DNA from 2 places in the uncultured Cloacibacillus sp. genome. Region 1 is predicted to be linked to the other one. Evidence: riboswitches for the same ligand, from Rfam matches in the RefSeq annotation. Region 1 holds a riboswitch; the other holds the start of a gene.
What was found. A riboswitch is a leader RNA that binds a small molecule or an ion and turns the genes downstream of it on or off. The one in region 1 is predicted to bind molybdenum cofactor.
Positions count from the first base shown of each region.

Region 2: it holds a riboswitch for molybdenum cofactor, as region 1 does, so the genes downstream of both, ABGT66_RS01880 (substrate-binding domain-containing protein) here and ABGT66_RS12330 (response regulator) in region 1, are expected to answer to the same signal.

Region 1 covers NZ_CAWUXW010000005.1:219,386-229,338, reverse strand. The annotation lists gene ABGT66_RS12370 (DeoR/GlpR family DNA-binding transcription regulator) at 1-358, shown strand, start outside; gene ABGT66_RS12365 (BtpA/SgcQ family protein) at 371-1,174, shown strand; gene ABGT66_RS12360 (ribulokinase) at 1,215-2,885, shown strand; gene ABGT66_RS12355 (autoinducer 2 ABC transporter substrate-binding protein) at 2,900-3,913, shown strand; gene ABGT66_RS12350 (sugar ABC transporter ATP-binding protein) at 4,003-5,514, shown strand; gene ABGT66_RS12345 (ABC transporter permease) at 5,514-6,542, shown strand; gene ABGT66_RS12340 (ABC transporter permease) at 6,535-7,551, shown strand; gene ABGT66_RS12335 (methyltransferase domain-containing protein) at 7,683-8,438, opposite strand; molybdenum cofactor riboswitch at 8,590-8,709, shown strand; gene ABGT66_RS12330 (response regulator) at 8,788-9,483, shown strand.
Region 2 covers NZ_CAWUXW010000001.1:414,026-423,978, reverse strand. The annotation lists gene mnmA (tRNA 2-thiouridine(34) synthase MnmA) at 1-280, opposite strand, end outside; gene ABGT66_RS01905 (hydrolase) at 281-865, opposite strand; gene ABGT66_RS01900 (DMT family transporter) at 1,025-1,882, shown strand; gene ABGT66_RS01895 (adenosylcobalamin-dependent ribonucleoside-diphosphate reductase) at 1,980-3,701, opposite strand; gene ABGT66_RS01890 (potassium transporter TrkG) at 3,899-5,350, opposite strand; gene trkA (Trk system potassium transporter TrkA) at 5,363-6,724, opposite strand; molybdenum cofactor riboswitch at 6,885-7,005, shown strand; molybdenum cofactor riboswitch at 7,201-7,318, shown strand; gene ABGT66_RS01880 (substrate-binding domain-containing protein) at 7,407-8,258, shown strand; gene ABGT66_RS01875 (ABC transporter permease) at 8,326-9,021, shown strand; gene ABGT66_RS01870 (substrate-binding domain-containing protein) at 9,062-9,901, shown strand.

The DNA of each region.
Region 1 (9,953 bases):
TTCAACGATGATAGTGACAGGCGGCATCCGCAGAGACGGTTTCAGCGTTCTTGTCGGCGATATCGCGGAGGAATTCATAAAGAGGCTTTATGTTGATATTGCCTTTGTTGGCGCCGACGCTGCGAGCGTGGAGCACGGCGTATTCAACAGTAATTTTATGGAGATAGGTATAAAGCAAAGCATGGCGTCAAGCGGCAAAAAAGTCGTCTTGCTCGCAGATCACAGCAAGTTCGGGCAAAAAGCCTTGGCTAAGGTCTGTGACTGGGATAAGTTTGACGCCGTCATCACAGACAGCGGTATAGATGCAGAGACGGCAAAATCCATGAGGACTAAGGTCCGTCAGTTAATATTAGTTTAGGAGGATATACAAATGAGTTGGCTCAAAGAAGTTATCGGAACGGAAAAGGCTATTATAGCGATGCTCCATCTGCAGGCTATGCCAGGCGATCCGTATTATGACAAAAACAAAGGTATGAAATATGTTATAGAGAAAGCGAAAGAGGATCTCGATGCGCTTCAGGATGGCGGCGTTGACGCTATAATGTTTAGCAACGAATTCAGCCTTCCTTACCTGACCAAAGTTAATACAGAAACTGTCGCCGCGATGGCACGCGTTATTGGGGAACTGATGCCTAATATAGACGTGCCTTATGGTGTGAACGTGCTATGGGATCCTCAGGCGTCGCTTGACCTCGCAGCTGCCGTCGACGCGAAATTTATACGCGAAATATTCACTGGCGTTTATGCGAGCGACTTTGGATTATGGAATACTCACTGCGGAGAAGTCGTCAGGCATCAGAGGTCTATTGGAGCGGAAAACGTCAAGCTCCTTTTCAATATAGTACCGGAAGCTGCCAAGTACCTTGCAGACAGGGATATACGCCAAATAGCGAAGTCGACCGTATTCAACTGCAAACCGGATGCGCTGTGCGTCTCGGGGCTTACTGCCGGTTCCCCGACCGATATGAGTACGCTTAAGGAAGTCAAAGAAGAGGTCCCGGAAACGGTCGTATTCGCAAATACTGGCTGCCGTAAGGAAACTATTGCGCGCCTGCTTGAAATAGCTGATGGAGCCGTTGTAGCCACAACGTTTAAGTACGACGGTAAGTTCGAGAATCAGGTCGATAGAAGACGTGTCAAGGAATTCATGGACGTCGTCAGGAGCGTACGCTGAACGCGGCGTGATATCCGTGATATAAAGGAAGTCTCTGTGGATGAGCAAATGCGTATTCGGATTTGACTTCGGTACGATGTCGTGCCGCGGTGTAGCGCTCAGCTTAAATGACGGTAAACTGCTTGCCTCGGCCGAAAAAGAATATTCAAACGGAGTGATATCTGGAAATCTGCCAAACAGCGATGTCGTGTTGCCTCCGGAATGGTTCCTTCAGTCTCCAGAGGACTGGATTGAGAGCATGGAATTTGTCTCGAAAAAGATGCTTTCAGACGGAGGAATTTCACCAGACGATGTCGTAGGCCTTGGAACTGATTTCACGAACTGTACGCTATTGCCCGTTCTCAGCGACGGAACGCCGTTGTGCATGATCGACAAATATAAACATTGTCCAAATGCCTGGCCGAAACTATGGAAACATCATGGCGCTCAAAAATATGCAGAAGAAATAGAAGATTACGCAAAGAAACATACAGATTGGTTAAAAATATATTTTGGCGGCAGCGTTTCGTCTGAATGGGTTTTTCCTAAAGTTATGCAGGTTCTTAGAGAAGACCCAGAAATATACCAAGCTGCAGATTATTTTATCGAGGCTGTCGACTGGATAGTTCAGTGGATGACAGGAGAAGTCACGCGGAACTATGGTATCCTTGGAGTGAATGCTTTCTGGATAAAAGGCCGAGGTTTCCCTGATAATGATTTTCTTGGCGCTCTCGCACCAGAACTAAAAAACATCGGCGAAATGAAACTCTCCGGACATCTTTTAAAGCCTGGCGATGCCGCTGGCCGTTTGACGAAAAAAGCTGCGGATCGTCTTGGTCTGACAGAGAGAACAGTCATTGCGGCAGGACACGGTGACAGCGCCGTCGTCGCAAGCGGCATTGGAGTCACGCAAAGCGGCAGCATGATACTCGTAATGGGAACAAGTACTTGTCACCAGATGCTGTATAAAGACTTGCAGCCTATTGACGGGGTATGTTCCATAGCCGCAGACGGCATGATTCCAGGGCTTTACAGTTATGAGTCAGGACAGCCGGCGACCGGAGATGTGTTCTCTTGGTTCGCACATAACTGCGTTCCTGCTGAATACAAAGCCGAGGCGACGCTTCGCGGCGTAAACGTACTTGAAAGTTTAGGTGCAAAAGCTGCTGCTTTGAGACCCGCAGAATGTGGAATTCTTGCTCTGGACTGGCTCAATGGAAACAGAAGTATTTTATCAAATTACAATCTATCGGGGGCTATGATCGGGCTGACTATTTCTACCAAACCGGAGGAGATATACCGTTCTTTGGTTGAAGCGAATCTGTTCGGCTCACGTATGATCCTCGAAAATCATGAACGGGGAGGTGTAAAAATCGACAGAGTCCACGCCGTTGGCGGCATTCCGGCGAAAAGTCCGTGGATCATGCAGACCTGCGCAGATATTCTAGGCAGGGAAATATCTGTCCCATGCATTGACAATATTTCTGCGCGCGGTGCAGCCGTATGCGGTGCGGTCGCTGTCGGCGGAACTGAAGGTTGCGCAGATTTTTATGAGGCGGCAGAACGGCTTGTTCCGAAAACAGAGCGTATCTATACGCCGGTCCCGGACAATGTCATCGTGTATGACGAGCTCTATCGTTTTTATACTGAGCTGCACGATATGTTCGGTCGGAACAGTAAAATGATGAAAATTCTGAAGGATTTGCGGCTTCGGAGTTTATCGTGTAAGTAGAAGGAGGGGACCACGTGAAACAGAAATTAATGAGTTTGCTGCTTGTACCGATAGCGGCGTTCTTGTTTGGAGGATTCGCTCTCTCCAGCGCTCCTGCGTACGCTGAAGGTAAAGACTATACCATAGCCGTCGTTGTTAAAGATATGTCCGACCCATGGTTCCTGCGTATGCAGGAAGGCGTTGACGCGTTTGCTGACGAAAGCGGAGTCAATTGCTACGTGAAAGGGCCGTCAAAGACGGACTCGGCAGAGCAGATCCAGGTAATTGAAACGCTGATCGTGCAGGATATAGACGCTCTCTGCGTCGTCCCGATCGACCCGGAAGCCTGTAAGCCAACGCTGAAAAAAGCAATGGACAAGGGCATCAAAGTCATTACGCACGAAGCTGCTGGTTTTGAGATGTGCGATTATGACCTCGAAGCCTTCAACAACCAGGAATATGGCGAAGCGATGATGGACGAACTCGCAAAGCAGATGGGCGAAGAAGGAAGTTACGTGACTATGGTTGCGTTCCTGTCGTCTGTTTCGCACAACCAGTGGATGGATGCAGCCGTCGCACACCAGCAGAAAAAATATCCAAAGATGACGCTGATTCCGGAAAAGCGTATCGAGTGTGAAGACAATATGGATATGGCCTATAACAAGGCAAAAGAAATTATTAAAAAATATCCTGATATAAAGGGCTTCATCGGTGCGTCCAGCTATGACCCGCCGGGAGCTGCGAAAGCTATAGACGAGCTTGGAATGACCGGCAAAATGTTCGCCGTCGGAACTGGCGTACCGTCAGTCTCGGGCCCCTACCTTAAGTCCGGTTCTAACCCGTGCGTGCTTTGCTGGGATCCCGCTGGTGCAGGACAGGCAATGTGCAAGCTTGCCATCATGTGCCTCGACGGCAAGCAGGCTGATATTAAAGCAGGTCTCGACCTCGGTATAGATGGTTATAACAAACTCAACGCCGACGGTAAGAACTTGAGCGGAAACGCGGTTTTGGTAATCAATAAGGACAATATGGATAAGTATCAGTTCTAGCTTCTGAGGACTGACGCTGCATGCACGCCTGCGCATTCGGAGCGTGCGGATGCGTGGGCTTGTTTTTTCTGTGACAGTGGGGAATCATAATGAGAGATACATTATTAGAGGTACGCGGTATATCGAAGCGTTTTGGAGGGGTCAAAGCGCTGGATAAAGTCGATCTTGCGATAGGCAGAGGGGAAATACACTGCCTTCTTGGCGAAAACGGCAGCGGAAAATCCACTCTCATCAAGATCGTATCTGGTTTTTATCAGCCTGACGAAGGCGAGATAATATTTGATGGCATCTCTTATAAACATCTGACGATCAATCAGTCCATTCAGCTTGGCATACAGGTTATATACCAGGATATGTCTATTTTCCCGAATCTGACGGTCGCAGAAAACATAGCTTTGAATTATGAACTTTACAGCAAAAAGAGACTAGTGAGCTGGAAAAATGTATACAAGATAGCAAGGCAGTCTCTGGAACATATAGGAATTGAGCTGCCTCTTGATGCAGAGGTTGGAACGCTTTCTGTCGCAGACAAACAGCTTATCGCGATAGCACGCTCCATTTTGCATAACTCGAAGCTGATCATAATGGACGAGCCGACGTCAGCACTTACAAGACGAGAGGTAGATAAGCTGTTCAAGGTTATACGACAGCTTCAGAGCGAAGGCATATCGGTACTTTTCATTAGTCATAAATTAGACGAAGTTTTTGAAATAGCTGAGCGTTTTACTATTTTCCGTAATGGGAAGCTTATAGTCACTGATGATGCAAAAAATGTAGATAACGAAAGTTTTGTCTACTACATGACTGGGCGCAAGATCGAAGAAAATTATTTCGTACCGGATGAGATCGATAGATCTCGGAGCATCTTTAAAGTAGAGAATCTATGCCTCAAAAACGGCTTTGAAAATATAAATTTTGAGATCTATCCTGGGGAGATTTTAGGTATAACTGGACTTCTGGGGTCAGGGCGCACTGAGCTCGCAAAAGCGCTTTTCGGTCTTTATTCCGCAGATAAGGGCTGTATCTATATCGACGGGAAGGAAACCTCGATTCGGACTCCGATGGACGCGCTGAAGCTCAATGTCGCATATGTACCGGAAGACAGACTTACTGAGGGATTGTTCTTGACGCAGTCAATTGAAAACAATATGATTGCCGCTCATATCGACGGTATCAAGAAGAGCAATGGGATTGTGGACTTCGATAAAGGACGAGCCGATTCTAAAAAGTGGGTTGCAGATCTGGGAATAAAACTTGATAAACTTGAAGACGGCATCCAGACTCTGTCTGGAGGTAACCAGCAGAAAGTGGTCCTTGGAAAATGGCTTGAAACTTCGCCGAAAGTGCTTATACTCAACGGGCCTACTGTAGGCGTCGACATCGGAGCCAAGTTCGATATTCATAATTACTTGAGGGCTCTGGCCCAGCAAAAGAATATGGCTATCATATTGATTTCGGACGATATCAGCGAGATATTAATGAACTGCAACCGTATATTAATTATCAAAAATGGAAAAATCGTCAGTGAACATAAAAATACAGACCTGACGGTGGAAACACTTCAAAACCTTATCACGGGTAAGAAAGAGGCTGTTCTGTAATGAAGACGCTACTTAGACGCAGCGAGTTTTATGTGACGCTGATAATCATAGCTCTTTCTTTCATAATACAGGCTAAGAGCGGACAGTTTTTTACTGCGAACAATCTTGTAGACTTAGTGAGGAGCCTTATAGTTCCAGGGATGATGGCTGCTGGATTGCTTATGGTTATCGCATCTGGGAATATAGACGTTTCGTTTCCTTATAATGCAATGCTCTGTATGTTCTTTGTTACAAAGTTGTTTCAAACTACCCACTATACCGGCCCAGTCGTATGGGGATTTGTACTCGCTGGGGCTATCGGACTGCTTCTTGGTGTGATAAACGGCGTGCTAGCCGCTTGGCTGAGACTTCCCACGCTTATAATCACACTTGGCACATGCAGTATATATCTTGGCTTTACACAAGGGGTGCTGAAAAGCAGGGTAATCTCGTCTCTGCCTGCACCGCTTGCCGACATGGCTGCGGCGAACCTCTTTTCGGTCAGGAGCGCGGCGACTGGCCTAGGCAGTTCGATGCATGTCAGTATATTCCTCTTGATAGCCGTACTCCTGATAGTGCATTTTATATTGAAGTATACGCTCCTTGGTAGAGGGATATATGCGGTCGGCGGAGACATGGTCGCTGCTGAAAGGGCCGGTTTCAATGTTGCTTTCATACGTATTTTTGTCTTTGCGTTCATGGGCATCATAGGCGGCATTGCAGGACTGACGCAGGTTACTCTTTCTGGAATATGTCAGATAAACTTTTTCGACGGATACGAAATGACCATCATTGCAGCTGTCGTGCTTGGCGGTGCAAGTATCTCCGGAGGAAACGGTACTGTATTTGGTACTTTTCTTGGCGTGCTATTGATGAAGCTTATCTCAAACAATTTGATACTGCTCGGCATACCGACGAACTGGAGTAAGTTTATGACTGGGATACTTATAATCGCGGGAGTGAGCATGTCCGCCTATAAGCTGCTTTCTGCTGAAAGAAAAGTCTCTGGCAATATATTAGAAAACAAAGAAGGTTCTGACCATGAATAAGAACAGTTCCAGCATGCGCGGTCTGCTGCAGAAGAACGCCAACAACGTTAAATTGATAGTGATGTTTCTGCTCTCAGTTGCGGTACTTTACATCGCTACGCATGGGGCGTTTTCTTGGGAACAGCTGGGACTCGTTGCATATCTTTTCCCAGAAATGGGCGTCTTGGCTTTGGGAATGATGTTGGCGATGGTCAGCGGAGGCATCGATCTAACCGTCGTAGCTGTGGCTGATTTGGCTGGTATAGTCGGCTGCATGTTTATGAAAGCCGTGATGCCGGAAGGAGCTTCATTACTCGTCCAGGTCGCTGTTCTTATAGCTACCGTCATGTTAAGTCTTTTGGTCGGAGCGCTTTGCGGAATACTATCCGGTAGTTTTATAGCCCGTATAGGTATTCCTGCAATGGTTGCCACGCTTGGTGCGTCTGACATAATTCTTGGCATGGCTATAGGTATAACGAACGGCTCATCAATAAGAGGACTCCCGCCGATCTTAAATCATGTCGTAAACTATAAACTGTTTGAGATAATCCCGGTTACCGCGTTAGTCTTTGCCGTCTGTGCATGCGTTGTCGCTTTCATATTGTATAAGACTTCTCTTGGGTTCAAAATTTATATGGTAGGTTCGAATAAAGTAGCGTCGCGTTTTTCCGGCATAAACAACACAAGAGTTATCACGCTTACGTATATGATAAGCGGTATGCTTTCTGCCGTATCAGGACTTCTTATGTGCGGCCATTTCAATTCTGCACGGTCGGATTTCGGTAAATCATACCTCATGCCGGCTATCCTTATATGCGTACTTGCCGGGGTAAATCCCAATGGCGGTAAAGGTAAGGTCATGGGACTTGTAATAGCTGTCGTGATCCTTCAGACGCTTTCCTCTGGATTTGCAATGTTCCAGAATATATCGGATTATTACAAGAATCTGATTTGGGGACTCGTGCTTATCGCTGTAATGATAGCAAATGTAGTTTCAGAAAGACGGAATAGTAAGAAAACAAATAGCTGATTACTAGACGATATATTCTAAATTTAAACTTAGCGCTCCTAGCTTATGTGGTCAGTTAGGAGCGCTAAATTGTTCTTTATACTATTATAATAGATTTATAATAGTATAATCATTGCTTTTGCCTCCGTCGGCTACTCCTCCGGCTTCACTGCGAGGAACCTCAGACGCACATAATCGGCATTCCAGCCGTTGGCGTCGCTGTAGAGCATCGGGCGGCAGTAGTCCTCGACTTCCTTATAAAAAGCTTCTTTCTCTTCCGACGTAAAGCCGTCGGTGTGGCTCGCGGAGAACACCTCGAGCCAGCGGCGCAGGCCGTGGACCAGCGGCGTCGGGCGGTCGATGCGCGCGATGAACTTCACCTGAAAGCCCTGGTTTTCGAGAATGTCGGAGAAAGTGCCGAGCTCCGGGAACTTCCACGGGTTGCGCGCCTTGTAGTCTATGCCGCGCTTGATCAGCGCGATCTTCATGCCCTCGCGTATGACGCGCACGCAGCCCTCGCCTCCGCACTCGGCGGCGAAGCGCCCGCCCGGCTTCAGCAAATTCCAGACGCGGCGCACGACGGCGTACTGGTCCGGCATCCAGTGCAGCGCGTCGTTGCTCAGCACCGCGTCGAACTTTTCATCCATCTTCAGCGTCTGCGCGTCGGCGAGCCTCGCGTCCACTCCCGCCGTGCGCGCAGCCTCGACCATCTCGGGGCTCGAGTCCGTCCCGACGACGGTGCAGCCCGCCGCGGCGAGCTCCTTCGCGAGCACTCCCGTGCCGCAGCCGAGGTCGAGTATCCTTTCTCCGGCCTTCGGCTCAAGCAGCTCTATCACGGCCCGCCCCATCTCGGGGACGAAGTCCGCGCTCTTTCTGTATTCCTGCGGATTCCATATCTGATTCGTCATAGAGGGCACCTCTTTCCATGAATTGAGCGAGCGGCTCTTATGTGCGCTTCTATTATATACAACTTGCCGCCGCGGCGCATTTGCGAATCGCGCGGCGGCGCGCGCGCTTGTTGACAAGTGCACCTCAGTTGTTATAATCAAAAGCGGTTAAAAGTGAATAATACCCCGAGCCTGCCGACCTGCGGAAGCGCGCTTCTATGGCGTCAGGCCGATGGGTGCCCGCGGAAACGCCGGCGCCTCCCGTTTGGAAAGGGGAAAAGGATTCATGACTGAGCGCCCGCGCGCCCTTTTCCCGTTCCCGTACCCGCGGGAGCCCCGGCACAAAATACACGAGAGGGGGAACGGAGCGTTGCGCAGCCTGAAAGTCCTCATAGCCGAATCAGACCCGCTGCTTCAAAAATTATATTCCGACGTGATCCTCAACGACACATCCTTCACGCTGCTGAAGAGGGTCGACACCGGGCCGCAGATGTTCGAGGCGATGCGCTGCGTCGACGTCGACCTCGTGCTGCTCGACCTCTACCTCAAGGAGTTCAGCGCCTTCGACGAAATCGACGAGCTGCGCAAGGAGTTCCCGCGCACCGACTACATCGTCGTCTCGTCTGGCGACAACCCGGAGCTCGTGCGCAAAGCGATATGCGCGGGCGTCTTCGAGTTTCTCGTCAAACCCTTCTCGTTCGACCGGCTGCGCGCCGCGCTCAAAAATTACCAGATCTACCATCATTCGCTGACCGGGCGCACGAGCCCGTGGCAGCAGGAGGACATAGACGCGCTCGTCGCGATGAAGACGCACGACCCCTCGTGGGCCAACAACCGCACGATACCGAAGGGGCTGCAGCTCAAGTGCCTCAACGACATCGAGTCCTTCCTCAAGGAGAACGAAGGAACCTTCTCCGCGCAGGAGGTCGGCGACCGCCTCGGCATCTCGCGCTCGACGGCGCGCCGCTATCTTGAATTTCTGACGCTCAGCGAGCGCGTGGTCGTCGAGTACGCCTACCGCCGCGTCGGCCGCCCCGAGAAACGCTACCGCATGGCGCTGCTCTAGCGCTGAATTTACGAAAATCCGATGACTTCACGTCCCGCCGCGAAGCTTACGCGGCGGGACGAATTTTATGCGCGCCTCAGAGCGCCGCGCCGCGCCATAAACGCGCGCCCTTCCCCGCACGAACTGCGCACGCGCCGGAAGCGCGGCAGTCCGCGCGCGCGCCGCGCCGCCCGGCAAACGCGCGCGGCCCGTGCGTAAATTACGCCTGCGCCGTGAGCGCCAGGCGCTTCCGCACGATATTCGTCCTCGCCCTGCGCCGCGCGTCCGCGCGTAAATTGCGCGCGCTTCGCCGAAGCCGCGCCCGCGGCCGTAATTTTGCGCAGCTTCCCCGTGCGCGCCGCTCTTTACAAATTTTCTCCGTGAATTTTAATAAACATAAATCGACCAGAAAGGCGCACAACATTCCTAATTTCAACTAAATATTGCTCATTATTGTGTACTTTCGTATGATTTGTATAGAAAGTTTTGAC
Region 2 (9,953 bases), on a different contig from region 1:
TCGTCCTGTTGCACTCGACGCACGGGTTCGGCGTCAGCCCCGCGCGATAGGCTTCTATGAAGGGCTTTATGACGTTTTCGCGAAATTCTGCTTCGAGCGGGAACACGTGGAACGGTATGCCGAGGCGCGCGGCTACCTCGCGCGCGGCCTCTTCCTCGGCGCTCTGGGCGAGCAGGCGCATGATGGCCCCCGCGCACTCGTCCGCGCCTTCCTTTATTAAAAAAGCGGCGACGGAGCTGTCCACCCCGCCGCTCATAGCCGTAAGGACCTTACGCGCCAATTACTTCATGCTCTCCATTTCCGCCGCGACCGCAGGCTCCGCGGCGCGCATCGCTTCGAGCGTCTTTTCGAGCAGCTCGTCGAGCGGCCAGCCGAGCATCTCCGCGCCCTGCGCTATGACCTCGCGCGAGCAGCCCGCGGCGAATTTCTTGTCCTTGTATTTTTTCTTGAGGCTCTTGAGCTCCATGTCCGAGACGCTCTTCGACGGGCGCATCAGCGCGGCGGCCCAGATGAGGCCGGTCAGTTCGTCCGAGGCGAAGAGAACCTTTTCCATGAGGTGCTCCGGCTTTATGTCCGAGCAGGGGCCGTAGCCGTGGCTGCATACGGAGTTGATGAAGCCGTCGTCCACGCCGATTTCGCGCAGAAGCTCCGGCGCTTTCTTGCAGTGCTGGTCGGGGAACTGCTCGAAGTCCACGTCGTGCAGCAGGCCGACCGCCGCCCAGTGGTCCGCCTCGGCGGCGTACCCGAGGTCGTTCGCGTACCAGCGCATGACAGCCTCGACCGTCAGCGCGTGCAGCAGATGGAACTCTTCCTTGTTGTATTTCCGAAGCAGCCCGAGGGCCGCCTCTCTCGTGATTTCAGCCATGATTATCCCTCCGTTTGTATCATGCCGATAATTATAGATTTTTCCGCGCGCGCGCGCAAACGGCGATATTTCGCGCCGCGCGGCTTTGCTGTAAAATAATTTTGTTTCACAGATATTTCACGAAAGCGGGGCGCGGGGATGGACGCAAAGCGCAGAGCGATGGTGGTAGGGGACTTGGCGGTGCTTCTCGTCGCCTTCATATGGGGGCTGACGAACGTCGTGATACGCGACGCGCTCGACGGCATCACGCCCTTCTGGTTCTGCTTCCTGCGCTTCGTCGTCGCCTCCGCGGCGCTGATGCTCCTATTCGGACGGCGCGCCTTCGCGATGACGCGGCGTGCGAAGGTCCGCGGTATGCTGACCGGCGTCGTCTTCAGCCTCGCCTATCTCTCGGGCGCGGTCGGCCTGCTCTACACTACGGCGGGCAACCAGTCCTTCATCGTCTCGATGTCCGTCGTCTTCGTTCCGCTCTGCGTCTGGTTCCTTACGAAAAAATTCCCTGGCTGGCACGTCATGGTCTCGGTCGCGCTCTGCCTCGCGGGGCTATGCGGCCTGATGCTCGACGGTAACTTCCGAGTGAACCCCGGCGACGCGCTCTCCGCCTTCGCCATGCTCTGCATCACGGGCTACATTCTGCTCGTCGAAAAATTCGTAGCGGGCGAGGACGCCTGCGGCCTAGCGTGCTGGCAGGCCGCGGGCACGATGATATGCTCGGCCATCTGCGCGCTCGCCTTCGAGCCCGTGCCCGCGGAAATCGGACGCGCGGCGTGGCTCGCCGTGATTTACGCGGGCACGATCGGCTGTGCGCTGACGCTCGTCCTCCAGACCGCGGCGCAGAAATTCACAAGCCCGACGCACGTCGCGATACTGCTCTCCACCTCCGGCATCTTCGGCAGCCTGCTCGGCGTCGTCTTCATCGGCGAGCCGATGACCTGGCGCATCTTCATAGCCTCCGCGCTCATCTTCGCGGGCGTAATAATAGTAGAAGCCGTCCCCGCGCTGAGGAAGAAAAAATAACGCGGCCGCGGAGCAGGCTTCCGCGCCGGCATAAAGGTACGAAAAGAGCCCGCCTCTTGCGCGAGAGGCGGGCTCTTATGTTCGTTTCGTAAATTTTCTAGTCCTTCGGCCTTTTCAGAACGAAGCGGAATCTCGGCGCGGCGGCGGGGGCTCCGGCCATTACGGGGACGGGCTCGGCCTCTTTCGGGACGTTCGCGCTCTCCGTCAGCGACTCGGCTTTCTTCTCGTCTTCCTTGCGGTAGAGGACCTGGCTCGACTTCGAGCCGTCGCGGTAGACGGTGATGCCCTTGCAGCCCTCTTTCCAGGCGAGGATGTAGGCGTCGAGCACGTCGCGGACGCAGCACTCGTGGCGCAGGTTGACCGTCTTGGAGACTGCGAGGTCGGTGTAGCGCTGGAAGACACCCTGCGTTCTTACGTGCGCGGTCGGCGTAACGTCGTGCGAGGTTACGAAGACCTTTTTCATAACGTCCTCAGGCAGCCCTTCCTTGATGGCCTGCTCGTACCAGCGGTTGCGCTGCTTCATGACGACCTTCGTGCCGTCTATCTGCGTGCGGACGCGCGTGTGCTCGAGCGCGAAGAGCGGCTCGATGCCCGACGAGCAGTTCGCGAGCAGAGCTATCGTGCCGGTCGGCGCGATGCAGGTGAGCGTCGCGTTGCGGCGTCCGAGGTGCGCGAGCGGCTCCGGGATTCCCTTTTCCTTGCCGAGCGCGACCGAGGTCTCGTGCGCGGTGTTCTGTATGGTCCCCATTATCTCAGCGGCGAGCGCGTAGGCTTCCTCGCTGTCGTAGGCTATGCGGAGCTGGAAGAGCAGGTCGGCCCAGCCCATGACTCCGAGGCCGATCTTGCGCGTGAGCTTTACGGCCTCCGCTATCTCGGGCAGCGGGTAGTGGTTGACGTCGATTACGTCGTCGAGGAAGCGCGTCGCGACGGCCGTGACCTGCTTCAGCGTTTCGAAGTCGAATTTCCCGTCCTTGACCATCGAGGCGATGTTTATCGAGCCGAGGTTGCAGGCCTCGTTCGGGTAGAGCGGGGACTCGCCGCAGGGGTTCGTGCTCATGAGTTCGCCGAGGTTCGGCGTCGTGTTGCCGCGGTTTATCGCGTCGAGGAAGATTATCCCCGGGTCGCCGGTGCGCCACGCGGAGTCGGCGATTTCCTCAAGCAGCGCCGCCTCTTCGCCGTGCGGGTCGGCGACGGCCTTTTCCATGAAATCGTCGAAGACGCCGACGGAGATGTTGAAGTTCGTTATCGTGCCGTCCTTGTCCTTGCAGTGGATGAATTTCCTGATGTCGGGGTGGTCGATGTTGAGTATCCCCATGTTCGCGCCGCGGCGCATGCCGCCCTGCTGGACGGTCTCGGTCGCCTTGTCGAAGAGCCCCATGAACGAGACGGGGCCGGAGGCGCGGCCGTTGGTCGAGTTGACCTTCGCGCCCTCGCGGCGGAGCTTCGAGAAGTTGAAGCCCGTGCCGCCGCCGCTCTTGTGTATGAGCATCTGCTTGCGCAGCGCCTCGCATATGCTTTCCATAGAGTCTTCGATGCCGATGACGAAGCAGGCCGCGAGCTGTCCGTGCGGCGCGGGGCGTCCCGCGTTCATCAGCGTCGGGCTGTTCGGCAGGAAGCGCAGAGTCGCCATAATTTCGTAGAACTCGTCGGTCCATTTATACTGCTCCGCGAGCGTGCGCTCCGCCGCCGCGACGTTCTTCGCGACGCGGACGAGCATCTCTTCGGGTTTCTCCACGGGGTTTCTGTTCTCGTCGCGCCACAGGTAACGGTCGCGCAGAATATCCTTCGCTGATGGGCTGAACGCAGGCTTTATAAGCATAATTGAGAACCTCCAATTATTATGCTGGCGGGTATTTTTAATTAAACGAGCCGGAGCGTACCGCCCGCCCGGCTCATTTATCATATCATAATTTTTTATTTTGAGAAGGTTGAGGACACTAGATATATTGACATCTTATCCACCAAACACTATCCATAGTGTGATTAACTGTGTGGATAAGATGTGCGCGGAGCGCGCTACTTACGCCACAGGCTGCGCGTGAAGAGCGCGAGCAGCGTGTATATCTCAAGCCTGCCGCAGAGCATGTCGAAGGTGTAGACCCACTTCGCGAAGGGCGCCTGGTCGGCGAAGTTCTCCACAGGGCCGACGTCCGCGAGCCCGGGGCCGACGTTGCTCAGCGTCGCGGAGACGGCGCTGATTGAGGTGACTATGTCGTTGCCGGTGAGGCTGACCGCGATGGCGGAGAGGCCCCATATCATGAAGTAGATCGCGATGAAGCACGAGGCGGCGGAGACCATCTGCGGGCTGACCGCCTTCTCTCCCTGGCGCACAACTACGACGGCGTTCGGGTGGACGAGCTTCTTGAGCTCGCCGAAGGCCGCCTTTATGACTATCTGGAAGCGCACGCATTTGATAGCGCCCGCCGTCGAGCCGGCGCAGCCGCCTATCATCATTATCGCGAGCAGCACGAGCTGCGTGAAGTATGGCCACTGCGCGTAGTCAGCCGTGATGAAGCCCGTCGTCGTTATGACGCTGACGACCTGGAAGGAGCTGAAGCGCAGCGCGTCCCAGAAGCTCGTGTAGACGCCTTCCCAGAGCAGGTGCGCGCAGATGAGCGCCGTCGCTATGACGACGACGCCGGTGTAGAAGAGGAACTCGGGCTCCTTGTAGGGCTTCAGAGTGCGCGCGCGCAGCGCCGCGAAATGCAGCGTGAAGTTCGCGCCGCAGGCGAACATCAGGAAGAGGAGCACGTAGTCGAGGTATGCTGAGTCGTAGTGCGCGACGCTCGCGGTGTGCGTCGAGAATCCTCCCGTCGATACGGCGGCGAAGGAATGCGCTATCGCGTTGTAGAAATTCATGTCTCCCGCCATGAGCAGGACGACGCCGACGATTGTGATGCCGACGTAGATTTTCCACAGCGTCGTCGCCATCTCGGTGATGCGCGGGCTGACCTTCTCGAGCGTCGGGCCCGGGCTTTCGGCCTTGAAGAGGTAGGTCATGTTGCCGCCGAGCAGCGGGAGCATCGCGATGACGAGGACGACTATTCCCATGCCGCCGAGCCAGTGCGTCGTCGCGCGCCACATCAGTATGCCGCGCGGCACGGGCTCCATCTCGCGGATGACGGATGCTCCCGTCGTCGTGAAGCCGGACATCGCCTCGAAATATGCGTCGGTGAAAGAGGGTATCGTGCCGTCGAATATGTATGGAAGGCAGCCGACGAACGAAGCGGCTATCCACGCGAGCGTGACGCATGCGATAGCCTCGCGCGCACCCATGCTGCCGCGGTTCGCGCCGCGTCCCGCGAGCGCGAGGAGGCCCGACAGCGCGAGACCCGCGAGCGCGGAAAGCAGGAACGCTTTGATGTCGCGCGTACCGTCAGCCACGGCCCAGATGAACGGAAAGCCCATCGAAACCGTGACCGTGAAAGTTATCATTGCCAGAAACTTGGCGACTATCGCGTAATTCAAGACGGCGCGCCCCTATCCGAAAATCGCGAGCGCCGCTTCCATCGAGGCGGCAGTGCCGAAGATTATTATCTTGTCCCCGCCCCGGAGCTCCGTCTGCCCCGTCGGTATCAGCATCTCGCCGCCGCGGTCGAGCAGTCCGATGAGCGAGCCCTCCGGCATCGTCAGCTCCATCAGCTTTTTACCGTCGGCCGTCGAGCCGGAGGCGACGGTCGTCTCCACGGCCTCGGCGCTTATCTCCTCGAGGACTGTGAGGACGTTCGACGTTCCGGGGTAGCGGACGCTGCGCGTTATCACGTCGGCGAGCGTCTGGTTGCGGTTCACTATCGCGTCCACGGGGATGTGGTTCGTCATGCCGAGGTAGTTGTGGTTGCGCACGACGGCGATGCTCTTCGATACGCCGAGCGTCTTCGCGAGTACCGCGAGCATGAGGTTCGTCTCGTCGTGCTCCGTCGCGGCGACGCAGCCGTCGGCGTCCGTTATGCCCTCGGATTTAAGGAATTCCGCGTCCGCGCCGTTGCCGCATAAAATCATCGCGCGCGGCAGCTCGCCCGCGAACTTCTCGCACTTCGCGCGGTCCTCGTCGACGATGCGCAGGTCGATGCCGCGTATGTGCGCGAGCAGCCTTTCCGCCGTCTGATGTCCGATCTTTCCCGCGCCGATGATGAATACGCGCTTCAGCCGCTTCGACTTCGCGGGCTGGAAGAGGCGCTCGATTTCGAGAATCTGCGAGCGGTAGCACATCGTGTAGCAGAGGTCGCCGGGCTGCAGCGCGTAGGATGCCTTCGGGACGAAGGAGTCCTCGCCGCTCTTGACCCAGACGACGAGCATTATCATTTTGGGGTTGCGTTTGCGTATTTCATATAAAGGAAGGCCGCAGAGCGGCGAGTCCTGAGCGACGCGGAAGAGGTATATGCCGGCGCGCCCTCCCGCTATTTCCGTTGTGTGCAGAGCCGCGCGCACTTCGAGCAGCTCTTCTATATCCTTCGCGACGGAACGCTCCGGCGACACGAGCATGTCGATGCCGAGGTCGTTCGCCCAGCTTTCGTTGTCTGTGAACTCGAGGCCGACCGCGCGCGCTATCACGTGCGGCACGCCCGAGCGCTTCGCTATCCAGCAGGCCATGAGGTTGACCTCGTCCCTGTTGGTGCAGGCGATGAGCATCATGACGTCGGACTTTTTGCCCGTTATCCCCGCCTTCGCGAGCACGCTGGGCCGCGCGCCGTTGCCGTTCACCACCATTACGTCGAGCGTCTCTTCGGCCTGCGCCGCGCGCTCTTCGTCTTCTTCGACTATTACGATGTCGTGACCGTCAGCCGAGAGGTTCCTCGCTACGCTGTATCCGACCTCTCCCGCTCCGACTATTACGATGCGCAAAGCCAATCTCTCCCTTTTCGGCAGATATGTGCGGTACAGTATAAGATATTTTCAGTTTATTGCAAATTCTGACGGAGCGCAGTTTTACCGATTTTTTACGCGCGCGCGCGGCGCTTGCCATCCGCGCGCGTTCGTTGTAAGATTTTAGCACTGACAAAGGATATGGACGGTTCTCCGAGCCTGCTGCGCCTAAGGGTGAAAGCCTACGGACTCCAGGCCGACAGGGTCGACGGCGGAAACGCGGCGGCCTCCCTCCGGAAAGGCGAACGGCTGCATTGTATATTACAAAGGCCGTACTCTCGAGAGGACGGTCTTTTTCTTTTTTCAGCGGATCACACAATTTTCTCCGCCCGCGGCGGACGCCCCCAACGTCCGCCGCGGGTTCTGTTCTTTTTAGTCCCCGACTGTGGCGCAAAACGAGCTAAATAGTGTACAATAGCCGCGACGGGCGCTCTCGTCCGCGCTTTTCGGAAAACGAGCGCCTGCGTCCCTGAATCCGGCCCTTCTAAAGCTTGCGCCATGAGCGCCGGACGTCAGGGCGGCGATGGAAACGTCGCCGTCTCCCACTGCGGAAAGGGGACTTTGCGCCGCGGGCCGTACCTTACCCGCCTCCCTTCTTTCCGTGACGGATACATAAAGGCTGTAGACGCAGCATAAATCTCACGAGGAGGGGTTTATACCCATGCGTATCAACAAAAAAGGTTCTTTAATCGCGCTGCTGCTCGCGGTCTGCGTGCTGGCTTTCGCCTCGCTCGCGGCCGCGGCCGACAAGGCGCCCGTTCTCCGTATGGCGACGACGACGAGCACCGACGACACCGGACTGCTCGACTATCTCGCGCCGATCTGCCTCAAGGACACCGGCATCGACGTGCAGTGGGTCGCGGTCGGAACGGGCAAGGCTCTTGAGTTCGGACGCAACGGCGACGTCGACGTCGTGCTGACGCACGCCCCGTCGCAGGAAGACAAGTTCGAGGCCGAGGGCTACGGCGTAGACCGCCGCAAGGTTATGTACAACGACTTCGTCCTCATCGGCCCCGCTAACGACCCCGCGGGCGTCAAGGGCAAGCCCGTCATCGAAGCGATAGCGACGATAGCCGAGAAGCAGCAGAAGCTCGTCAGCCGCGCCGACAAATCCGGCACGCACACCGCCGAGCTCAAGCTCCTCGACAAGGCCGGAGTGAAGGACTTCGACAAGGCCGCTTGGTACGTGCAGACGGGCCAGGGAATGCTCAAGACGATCAACATCGCCGAGGAGCAGGGCGGCTACGCGCTCACCGACCGCGGCACCTTCATCAAGTATGACGCCGGTCTCGACGGACGCGAGGGCCTCGTCATCATCTGCGAGGGAGACGCCGAGCTTCTCAACAAGTACAGCGTCATGGCGGTCAACCCCGAGAAGCACCCCGAGGCGAAGCACGACCTCGCGGTGAAGTACATCGAGTGGATCACCTCGCCGAAGGTCCAGCAGGACATCGCGAACTTCAAGCTCGAAGGGAAGCAGCTCTTCTTCCCCGACGCCGACCCCGCGAAGTAATATCGCAGAATTTGCGGACGCGCCGCCCACACGCGGCGCGTCTTAACGTATCCGGAGACAGCCGCGCATGGACTTCATAGCCGAGGGATTTATACAGGCCTTCAGAATGCTCCTCACGATGGACGAGGAGACGGCCGTCATCGTCGTGACCACCTTCAAGCTCACGGCCTTGTCGATGGCGGGCGTCCTGCTCTTCGGCCTTCCCACGGGCTTTCTGCTAGGATACTTCGACTTTCCCGGAAAGCGCGCCGTGCGCACCGTGACGGACACGCTGCTCGCGCTTCCGACCGTCGTCATCGGGCTGCTCGTCTACGCATTCATTTCGCGGCGCGGCCCGCTCGGCGACTGGGAGCTGCTCTTCACGGTACGCGGCATGGCGATAGGCCAGGTGATACTCGGCACGCCGATAGTCGCGGCCTACACGGCGGCGGCGATTGAAGGGCTCGACAGCCGCCTGCGCCAGACTCTCATGACGCTCGGCGCGTCGGGCGGGCGTCTTGCGCTCACGAGCCTCTGGGAGGCGCGCTTCATGATACTCGTCGCGGCGCTCACGGCCTTCGGGCGCATCGTCGGCGAGGTCGGCTCGGCGATGATGCTCGGCGGCAACATCAAATGGCACACGCGCACGATAACGACGGCGATAACGCTCGAGACGGGCAAGGGCGAATTCGCGCTCGGCATAGCGCTCGGCGTCATCCTCATACTTATTTCGCTGCTTCTCAACATTTCGCTGACCTTCCTGCGCCGCAGGAGCCAGAACTGAGGCTTCAAAAAAATATAAAATTACGGACGGTGTGTTTCTTATGAAAAAGTTTGCAATAGCTCTCGCCGCTCTTCTGATATGCTCTCCGGCCTTCGCGGGCACGATAAAGCTCTCGAGCACCATCGGCCCCGTCGACGCCGGCATAATCCCGCTGCTCGCCGAGACCTTCAAGGCTAAGACGGGGACGGAATTCGTCATCGAAAAGGCCGGAACGGGCGCGACGCTCGAAAAGGCGAAGGGCGGGGACTTCGACATGGTCGTCGTCCACGCGCGCGCTCTCGAGGATAAATTCATCGCCGAAGGCTACGGGCAGAACCGCCGCGACATCATGTACAACGACTTCGTAATCCTCGGCCCGAAGGACGACCCCGCGGGAATCAAGGGAATGAAGTCCGCCGCCGAGGCGTTTAAGAAAATCGCCGCCTCCGACGTCGAGTTCGTCAGCCGCGGCGACATGTCCGGCACGCACGTCGCCGAGATGAACGTCTGGAAGGCTGCGGGAATCACCCCGGACGGCGAAAAGGACGCCTGGTACACGGTCTTCTCGCTCGGCAAGCTCGGCAACGGCCACACGACGGAGTTCACGAACCGCCGCGGAGCCTACACGCTGATGGACCGCGCCACCTACCTCACGAAGAAGAATAAAATCGACATCGTCCCGCTCGTCGAGGGCGACCCGATACTGCTCAACCTCATCGCGGCTATCGAAGTGAGCCCGAAGCGCTTCCCGAACGTCAACAACAAGGACGTCGTGGCCTTCGTCGACTGGCTCTGCGGCGACGAGGCGCAGACGATAATCAAGGATTTCAAGGTCGACCAGTACGGGGAGCCGCTCTTCTTCCCGAACTCCGACGAATGGAATAAGAAGCACGGGAAATAACTCCCGCGCGGCGGAGGCGGCGGGATTTCCCGCCGCCCCGCAGCTTCACGAC